Regions from separate parts of the Marinagarivorans cellulosilyticus genome, predicted to be linked through region 1. Evidence: predicted binding sites of a transcription regulator. Region 1 holds the regulator's gene; each other region holds the start of a gene.
The links. The regulator sigma-54, encoded in region 1, starts transcription at its own class of promoters, with help from an activator protein. The targets are predictions, from matches to a motif close to TGGCACANNNNTTGCNNT.
Positions count from the first base shown of each region.

Region 2: the regulator sigma-54 is predicted to act here: its motif matches at 1,250-1,267, upstream of MARGE09_RS12100 (DUF1328 domain-containing protein).
Region 3: the regulator sigma-54 is predicted to act here: its motif matches at 1,332-1,349, upstream of MARGE09_RS06245 (BON domain-containing protein).
Region 4: the regulator sigma-54 is predicted to act here: its motif matches at 1,226-1,243, upstream of MARGE09_RS17520 (chemotaxis protein CheW).

Region 1 covers NZ_AP023086.1:2,344,164-2,346,365, reverse strand. Annotated here, with positions in the region: gene lptB (LPS export ABC transporter ATP-binding protein) at 1-13, shown strand, start outside; gene MARGE09_RS09235 (RNA polymerase factor sigma-54) at 184-1,710, shown strand; gene MARGE09_RS09230 (PTS sugar transporter subunit IIA) at 1,746-2,202, shown strand, end outside.
Region 2 covers NZ_AP023086.1:3,016,817-3,019,018, reverse strand. Annotated here, with positions in the region: gene MARGE09_RS12110 (hypothetical protein) at 1-247, opposite strand, end outside; gene MARGE09_RS12105 (hypothetical protein) at 289-720, opposite strand; gene MARGE09_RS12100 (DUF1328 domain-containing protein) at 1,002-1,172, opposite strand; gene MARGE09_RS12095 (iron-containing alcohol dehydrogenase) at 1,531-2,202, shown strand, end outside.
Region 3 covers NZ_AP023086.1:1,549,066-1,551,267, forward strand. Annotated here, with positions in the region: gene fghA (S-formylglutathione hydrolase) at 1-467, shown strand, start outside; gene MARGE09_RS06245 (BON domain-containing protein) at 539-1,267, opposite strand; gene MARGE09_RS06250 (CehA/McbA family metallohydrolase domain-containing protein) at 1,619-2,202, shown strand, end outside.
Region 4 covers NZ_AP023086.1:4,261,183-4,263,384, reverse strand. Annotated here, with positions in the region: gene MARGE09_RS17525 (chemotaxis protein CheW) at 1-1,183, shown strand, start outside; gene MARGE09_RS17520 (chemotaxis protein CheW) at 1,306-1,791, shown strand; gene MARGE09_RS17515 (DUF2802 domain-containing protein) at 1,810-2,202, shown strand, end outside.

The DNA.
Region 1 (2,202 bases):
CTTCAAGCTTTAAGTCAATATTCATTAGACGATTTGAGCGCTAGCACGCAACCATTAGATTTTTTCGATATGGCCTAAAGTTTGCTTTTACAGGCCATTGCAGTACATCGCAGGGATGACTACAATCACTTTAAGACGCTCTCAATTTGTGCAGAGCAAAAAACTTGATGGATTTATTCTTCGATGAAGCACTCTTTGCAACTCAAACTCGGCACTCAGCTGACCATGACGCCTCAGTTGCAGCAGGCAATACGCCTATTGCAACTTTCGACTCTCGATCTGCAAAACGAAATTCAAGAAGCTCTTGAAAATAACCCGATGCTAGAAGTCACTGAAGACAGTGGTGCTAGCGATAGCAGCGGCGATGCCGAACGCGCAAGCAATGCGCAATCAGAATTACCCGCCGATAGCGAGACGCCTGTAAAAGCTGCCGAAACAAGTCCAGAAAATACCAATGATGCCAACGAGCCTGCCGCCAGCGACGATTGGAGCGAAAATATCCCCACAGATTTAGCGGTTGATACCAGCTGGGACGACATCTACCAAAGCGGCTCGAGTGGCAGCGGCCTATCGCGCCCCGAAAACGAAGATTTCGATTACGACTCGCGCAACGCCAGCGCCGAAACCTTACAAGACCACCTGATGTGGCAACTAAACCTCACGCCCATGAGCGATACCGACCGCGAGATTGCAACCGCGATTATTGATGCAGTCGAACCTTCTGGCATGCTAAGCCAAACCTTGGACGACATCTTCGAGGGCATGCAGAAAGTCTTCCCCGACCTTGAAGACGACGAAGTCGCCGCCGTATTGCGCCGCGTACAGCAGTTTGACCCACCAGGGGTTGCCAGCCGTAACATTAGCGAATGCCTGTACCTACAACTGTTACAACTACCGGAATCCACCCCCGGCTTTGCCACAGCCAAAGCGCTCGTCGCCGATTACCTGCCGCTACTCGGCAGCCGCGACTTCAAACAATTAATGCGCAAGCTCAAAGTCAAAGAACCCGAGCTTCAAGCCGCTATTGCTTTAATTCAAAGCTTAAACCCCAAACCCGGCGACGCCATCAGCGAATCAAGCACTGAATATGTCGTACCCGATGTATTTGTTACAAAGGCTAATAACCGCTGGCAAGTGCAACTTAACCCAGACATTGCGCCAAAATTAAAAATCAACTCTGATTACGCCTCACTGGTTAAGCGTGCCGATAGCAGCAGCGACAACACCTATTTAAAAGACAACCTACAAGAAGCGCGCTGGTTTTTAAAAAGCCTACAAAGCCGCAACGAAACACTGCTTAAGGTTGCCACTTGTATTGTCGAACGCCAGCAGGGCTTCTTGGAGCATGGTGCCGAAGGCATGAAGCCAATGGTTTTGCATGACGTTGCCGAAATGGTCGAAATGCATGAATCGACAATTTCACGCGTAACAACACAAAAATACATGCACACTCCGCAAGGTATTTTCGAGCTTAAATACTTTTTTTCCAGCCACGTGGCAACCGAATCCGGCGGCGAGTGCTCATCTACAGCCATTCGCGCCATTATTAAAAAATTAGTCGCTGCCGAAAATACCCGAAAACCCTTAAGCGACTCTAAAATTACAGAATTACTGGCCGATCAAGGTATTAAGGTTGCGCGACGAACCATTGCAAAATACCGAGAATCATTACAAATTCCACCCTCGAACGAGCGCAAGCAACTTGTATAATAGTTGGCTTTAAGTGCTATAAGGCTGAGTTATCTATGCCACTAGAGAAAATGCTATCGGCGAACCGTGTACTGTGCGGCACCGAATGTACCAGTAAAAAGCGCGCCCTTGAGGCGCTGGCTGAATTAATATCCAGCAGTGTACCTGCGTTAAAAGCAGATGATTTGTTCCAACAATTAATTACACGAGAAAGGCTTGGCTCGACCGGCATTGGCGAGGGTATTGCCATCCCTCATTGCCGTTTTCCAACCGGTGGCGTTTCTATTTGTGCCGTAATGACGCTCAATAACGCCATTGATTTCGACTCGGTAGATAACACACCGGTTGATTTGATCTTTGCCATGCTAGTCCCAGAGGACGCAGACAACGATCATTTACAAAATTTAGCTGCGCTGGCTGAGGCACTGCAAGGCACCGATTACGCAAAAACATTACGCGGTGCCGGTAGCAATAATGCCCTATACACTGCAGCCGTCGCGCCATTCAAAGAAA
Region 2 (2,202 bases), 670 kb from region 1:
CTAACACCAATGAGTTTTCAGAATAAACATTCCCTACCGTATTATCATAAGCACCTGAAGCTTCTACGGTATCACGAAAAACATGCATCCTATAACGAGAGATATTACTATCGAGCCAAGCCGCTTTTGCTAAATCTATATTACTTATAGCCTCGCCGTTAGGCTTCAGCTTACCTTGCTCGGCATAATCCGCGCCATCGCAAGACCACAACATCAGGCAAGATAGTATCAGTAAATAATATTTCACAGTTCCTCCCAAAAAATTATGGCGCACAAATGCAATACAGCTTATGCCGACTTTTTATAATTTCGTGAATCAAAAATATGTTGTGACGACTTTGGAAGCGGCATCTCGGGTGCCGCAGCAACATCTAACTCACCCAACATGCGATCAACTTGAGCATCATTGAGCAGCAATTCACGATCCAACGCTTCAGAAATAATTAGTGCATCATTTAAAGCACGGTGCGTTTTAATATTGGCCTCTCTGGCGTAATTTTTCTTCCTTTGCGACCATCTTTGCATTTGCAGCTCAGAAAGTAAGTGCTCAATAGGGCTTAAACGAAAACTGCAATGCACGCCAGCAGCCGTATAAAGCTTGCTTAACCAATGGTAATCGTGTGCCCAACAGTCGGTATACAGTATTTGGCCATCACACAACGTGTTTAAATCTTGGCAAATATCAGCAATGGCTTTACCGTTGTCTTTTAGCTCGTTCAAGCTAATGCCATGAACTTTTTCAGCGCCCCTATCCCAATGCCCCCAACTAGCATGCGGCTTAACTAATGCACAATAAGTAGCCCATTCGCCAAAACCAACCCTATTTCTATTGGGTAACTAGACAAACCAAAACCAGAAGCTTCTATATCAACTACTGGTGTTGAAAGCGGCATATTCATTTTAAAACGATAACCTCAAATCAATTTTTACTTTTATATTATCAATCGAATTTAAAAAGGCTTATTGTAATAATTAACAATAAGCCTTTTTTGATACAACATTTAAGGTGAACGCCCACCAACGGCCCTAGCAATGGCCATAACAACCAACAATACTAGAAATACAACAAAAAAAATTTGCGCAATACCTGAAGCTGCACCGGCAATACCGCCAAAGCCTAGAACACCCGCGGCTATTGCAATAAGAAAAAAAACAATTGCCCAACCTAACATAATCATTCTCCTGACCATTATGAGTCGAATCAGATATTCATCGCTAAAACCCTGAACATCTGCCCTACACACTAACTATTACAGAATGCGTGCCAACATTTTCACAGACCACAAACAATGCCATAAAATTATACCGCCAAAACCTGTAGCCCTTGCAGCACAAGGGCTACAACACCACTGCAGCCTTAGCTCGGGGGTAATAAAAAACATACATAAATAGAAAAGGTAAAAGATATAACGCGTTTTTCAGCCTTTTTAACGGCCGTACAGTTATAACAATGACAGCACCCAAAGTAAGAATTACAATCATGCCCTAGTTATTCAAATAACAGCACGCGGATATAAGAAGGTAAGCAATATGATGACATTCAACTACAGCAACCCAACCAACATCATTTTTGGTCAGGGGCAAATAACCGCCATCCAACACAAAATACCTGCGAGCGCAAAAGTACTTTTGCTTTACGGCGGCGGCTCGATTAAAGATAACGGCATTTACCAACAGGTAACCCAAGCGCTGAGCGAAAACAGCGTGTTGGAGTTTTCAGGCATTACACCCAACCCCACCGTTGAGCATCTCGATAAGGCTGTCGCCCTAGCTAAGGCACAGAGCATTACATTTATTTTAGCTGTAGGCGGCGGATCTGTGATTGATGGCGCCAAATACGTGGCCGCCGCCGCATGCTACAACGGCACCGGCTGGGATATTTTAGAAGGCAAACATACCGTCGATAAAGCACTGCCCATTGGTTGTATTTTAACCCTACCGGCAACAGGCTCAGAATCAAATACAGCCTCAGTTGTCAGCAAAGCAGCAACCCAAGATAAACTGGCTTTTTTATCGCCAACGGTACAACCACAATTTGCCGTACTAGATCCAGATGCCATGAAAACCCTGCCAGCTAGGCAGCTCGCTAACGGCATTGCCGATGCATGGGTGCACACATGCGAGCAATACCTTACCGTTCAAGAAGGCGCTTGGGTCCAAGATGGGTACGCAGAAGCTCTACTCAAAACCTTATTGCGCTTA
Region 3 (2,202 bases), 800 kb from region 1:
ATGAGTTACCTTCTTTAATTCAAGACGCGTTTGCTGTTGTTACCAATAAAGCAGCGATTAGTGGCCATTCGATGGGGGGGCATGGGGCGTTAATATCGGCGTTAAAAAACCCTAACCGTTTTGTTTCTGTATCGGCTTTTGCACCTATATGCGCACCAATGCAGTGTGCTTGGGGGCAAAAAGCCTTTACCGGTTATTTGGGAGGCGATCAAAATAAATGGCAAGCATATGATGCTACGGCTTTACTGTTGATGTCAGAGCAAGCAGTGCCTATGCGTATAGATCAAGGTGCGGACGATTCCTTTTTGTTAGAACAGCTCAAGCCTGAAAAAATTCAAAGCGCAGCTAAGCAAAAAAACTACCCTCTCGATTATCGCCTGCATGCTGGCTATGACCATTCATACTATTTTATTGCCAGTTTTATCGGTGAGCACATTGCATTTCATGCTAAACATTTAAGCCGCTAGCTTTCGCTTGCGGCTTAAATACTGCGCGTTTTTATCAATAGGGCCAAAGCGAAGCTCTATTGATTTTAGGATTAAGAGTTAACTGTCAAATTATTAATGACTTGAGTAACGTTCTCGCGCTTTTTCACAATCTGCTCAGCCAGTGACTTTTGTGCTTTTGTATTAACTTCGCCACTCAGTACTACGCGGTCTTTAAAAGTGTCGACGTCAATAGATAAGCCCGATACGCTGTCGTTGGCGATTAGTTCGGTTTTAATTGATGCGGTAGTGGATGCATCTGCAACATACTGAGAAAAGTCACGATCTTTACTTTCGCTCATTTTTTCTCGTTTGTTGTCGCTATTTTCATCTACTGTTATTCGGTTATCTACGGAGCTAACGCCTTTAATGCCTTCGGCTATGTTTTCGGCAAGATCTTTTTCAATTTCAGAGTCGACTTCGCCTTCAAGGATGACTTTTTTACCTTCCACTTCAATATCGATTTCAAAAGGGTTTAAATGTTCGTTTAGGATAAGAGCTGTTTCTAGCTTGCCAGAAATTACACCATCATTGTAAGCGTCTTGTGTGTTTTCCCAAATATTCTTAGAGCCTTCTTTTACATCTGCCCAAGCATCTTTAGTTCCCTCTTTCACATTTTTATAGGTATCTTTTGTTGTTTTTTTAGCGTCGTGGTAGGTGTGCTCTGTTTTTTTCTCGATATTTTCGGCAGTATTTTCCATTTCATCACCCGCTAGCGCGGTACTTGCTGCAAGAATAGATGAGAAGGTTAAGGGTAAAATAAGGTTAGTTGAAAATTTCATAATTAACTCCAGTTTTTCTCATGTTGGATTTGGGTAATCGGCAATTTGCTACTACAACCAAGCTATTGCTTAAAGTGTGCCAATGTTTAAAAACTGCGTAATACGCCGTGTTGCGGCTAGGTGCTTGTAAAATTTTTTAGCATTTACCGCTATTGCGGTGTAACAATTACAAAATGCTTATTGTTTTTTCTTATGAGTTAGCAAAATGGTTTTGTGTGGGGTAGTTGGGGCGCTAGAGTGCATTGATAAGAGCTAGCTCACAAAATCGGCATAATCTGTACTCGGATATCGCAGGTTGGCTAAGTTAGAATCGCTCAGATTAAATTACTCGGGCTATTGCAGTTATTACCTATGAAGCATCTCCCTTTAGTTGTTCCCTTTTTTGCCACAGCTTTAATGGCATTACTCACATCTTGCGGTAATGACGAAAATTCTAAGCATAAAACGCGTCTACCTTTTGTGGCTCCGGCCGAGAGTACTCCTTCCCCGGGTGAGACTAGACGGCGATGGTTGGCAGGGGACCATCATATTCATAGCCGTTACAGCGGTGATGGCAAATACTCAGCGGCGCTCAATGCGCAAATGGCGCATAAGTACGGCTTGGATTGGATGGTCATTACTGATCATGGCGGGCCTAACCATAGCCAAGTAAATTTAGAGCAGGCCTATCCAGATTTAGTCGCCTCGCGTCAAGCTGTGCCTGAAGTGCTGCAGTTTTACGGAATGGAGTTTGATACCCCTGCGGCACAACATAGCAGTTTGATTATTCCTTATTCTTCAGCCGAGGCAGAGCAGTTGTTTCAAATAGAGCGTGATTTTAATCGTGAGGAAGAGCTCTATGGCAGTGCAGAAAGGGATTCTGAAGAAGATATGCTGGCGGCTTTATTGGCGATGCAAATATTTGACCCTGCTCCAATTTTAATGGCGAACCACCC
Region 4 (2,202 bases), 1.9 Mb from region 1:
TACTTTAGAGGAGGGCGACAATAACGCTGACGAAGATCAAAGCGCAGCAGCTCAAAACAGCCAGCCGGCGGCTGTAGTAGCCATCGAGCCAAAAGCAGTAGAAGCAAAACCAGAACAGCCAAAACAGGTACAAGCATCGCCACAAACATCTACACCAGAACAAGCAGCACCTACACCAGCACCGGCAACAACCCAGCCCGTACCTGCACAGCCTTCTTTTGAAGAATGGGAAAATCGCAGCCCTGCTAATAACCCTGTAAGCCCACCTAAGCCTTTAGCTGCGCCGCAACAAGCCCATGCCGAACCAATTGTACGCATAACGGCAGAGCAAATACCAAGCGATGTGCCCTTAAGTGACGAGCAAAAAAAAGGGCTGCAAAAACTGCTCGACCAAAAGCTGCTTATCGCGCCAGAGCCACTCGGCGAAAGTGTGCCCAATGTTGAACCGGCGCCTGATAGGGCACTGGCACCCAGCATTGAGCTAGCTCCCAACATTGAACTTGCGCCCAAAACTGTACCGATTGAGCCAGAAGCGCCTGCAGTAATTGCTGCCCCAGTAATACCGCCGGCAGTGCCACGCGAAGAGGTGGCGGCAATAGTTGATAATAAGCTGCCTGAAGAGCTACCCGATAAGGCTGTTGCGCCACTCAATACCACGCATCAAGTACCGCAAGCCAGCGAGCCCAAAGATTCAGCATTAACAGCACCTGCAGTGCCTAATTATCGCGAGCACTGGATACAACAATTGCCCGATTGGGGTCAATCGCGGTTTGATGTTTTATTGTTTAGTGCGCGTGGGGTTACCTTGGCGATCCCTCTTATCGCTTTGGGGCATATTTATTTGCAAAACGCGCCACTAAACCAAGTGCCGGGTTTGCCGCCTTGGGTCATTGGCGTTAAACCTTTGACGCAAGGTCAATTAAAAGTCATTGATGCGGGGGCTTTTTTTACGCCCGATAGACCCAACCGCTTGAATACCGACGAAGATATACACCTTTTATCAATAGCCGATAGCCAGTGGGCGTTTGCAGTCGATAGCGTGGCTAACCCCGTAACCATTGGCACTACCGATGTGCAGTGGCGCCCGCTCAGTGCCGCAAGCCCGTGGTTGGCCGGCGCTATTAAGCAGCATATGTGTGTATTGGTTGATACCCCCGCTTTGTTAAAGCTCCTTTCGCGCTAATTTCCTGCCGCAAAAACAATGCTCAAGTTGTGTTATGGCGACTGGCACAGATGCTGCTGTCGTCTATAGTTGAAGGAGTAACGATTTAATATTGACAGCTTCTTTGCTCGAGGATGTGGTACATGGCGACGCAACTAACAAATTCAAAAATCAGTGAAGATCCCGTATTGCAGTGGGTGACTTTTCACCTAGCCGGGGAAACCTACGGCGTCAATGTAATGCAGGTTCAAGAAGTATTGCGTTATACCGAGATCGCGCCAGTGCCAGGGGCGCCGCATTATGTTATTGGCATTATTAATTTACGCGGCAATGTGGTTACCGTTATTGATACGCGCAATCGCTTTGGTTTAACGCCTGGCGAGCTAACAGATAATACTCGCATCGTTATTATTGAAGCCGAAAAAAACGTAGTGGGCATATTGGTCGATAGTGTGGCCGAAGTTGTGTATTTACGGCAGTCCGAAATAGAAACTGCGCCTAATGTCGGCAACGAAGAAAGCGCGAAATTTATTCAGGGTGTTTGCCATAAAAACAACGAGTTACTCATACTCATCGAATTGGATAAACTAATTACGGACGAAGAGTGGGCTGCAATAGGCGGCTTTTAACGTCCTTGGAGTACTAACGTGAACGCAGTGCAAAGTCTAATTATTATTGCCGTTGCCATTATTGGCTTTAGCGGTATTTGGCTTTGGCTGCGCCGCCGCTTAAAAACAATCGCGCAAGATTGCGCACAGCTGCGCGAAGAGCTGGCAGTGTTAAAAAAAGATCAACACCTTGCGTTGCAAGGTAGCTATGGCATGGGGCAGCGCATGTTACGGCTAGAGCGCCGGTTCAAATCTTTAATCGAAGCTCCTCAGCCAGAGCCCGTCGTCGAGCAACCCTTTTCGTACACGCAAGCCACGCAAATGGTGGAAGAGGGCGCCGATGAAGAAGCCATTGCCGCCACTTGTGGAATTTCGCGCTCAGAAGCCCATTTAATGCGTAAGCTGTGTGCCCAAGGCTTTGCCGAAAACCCC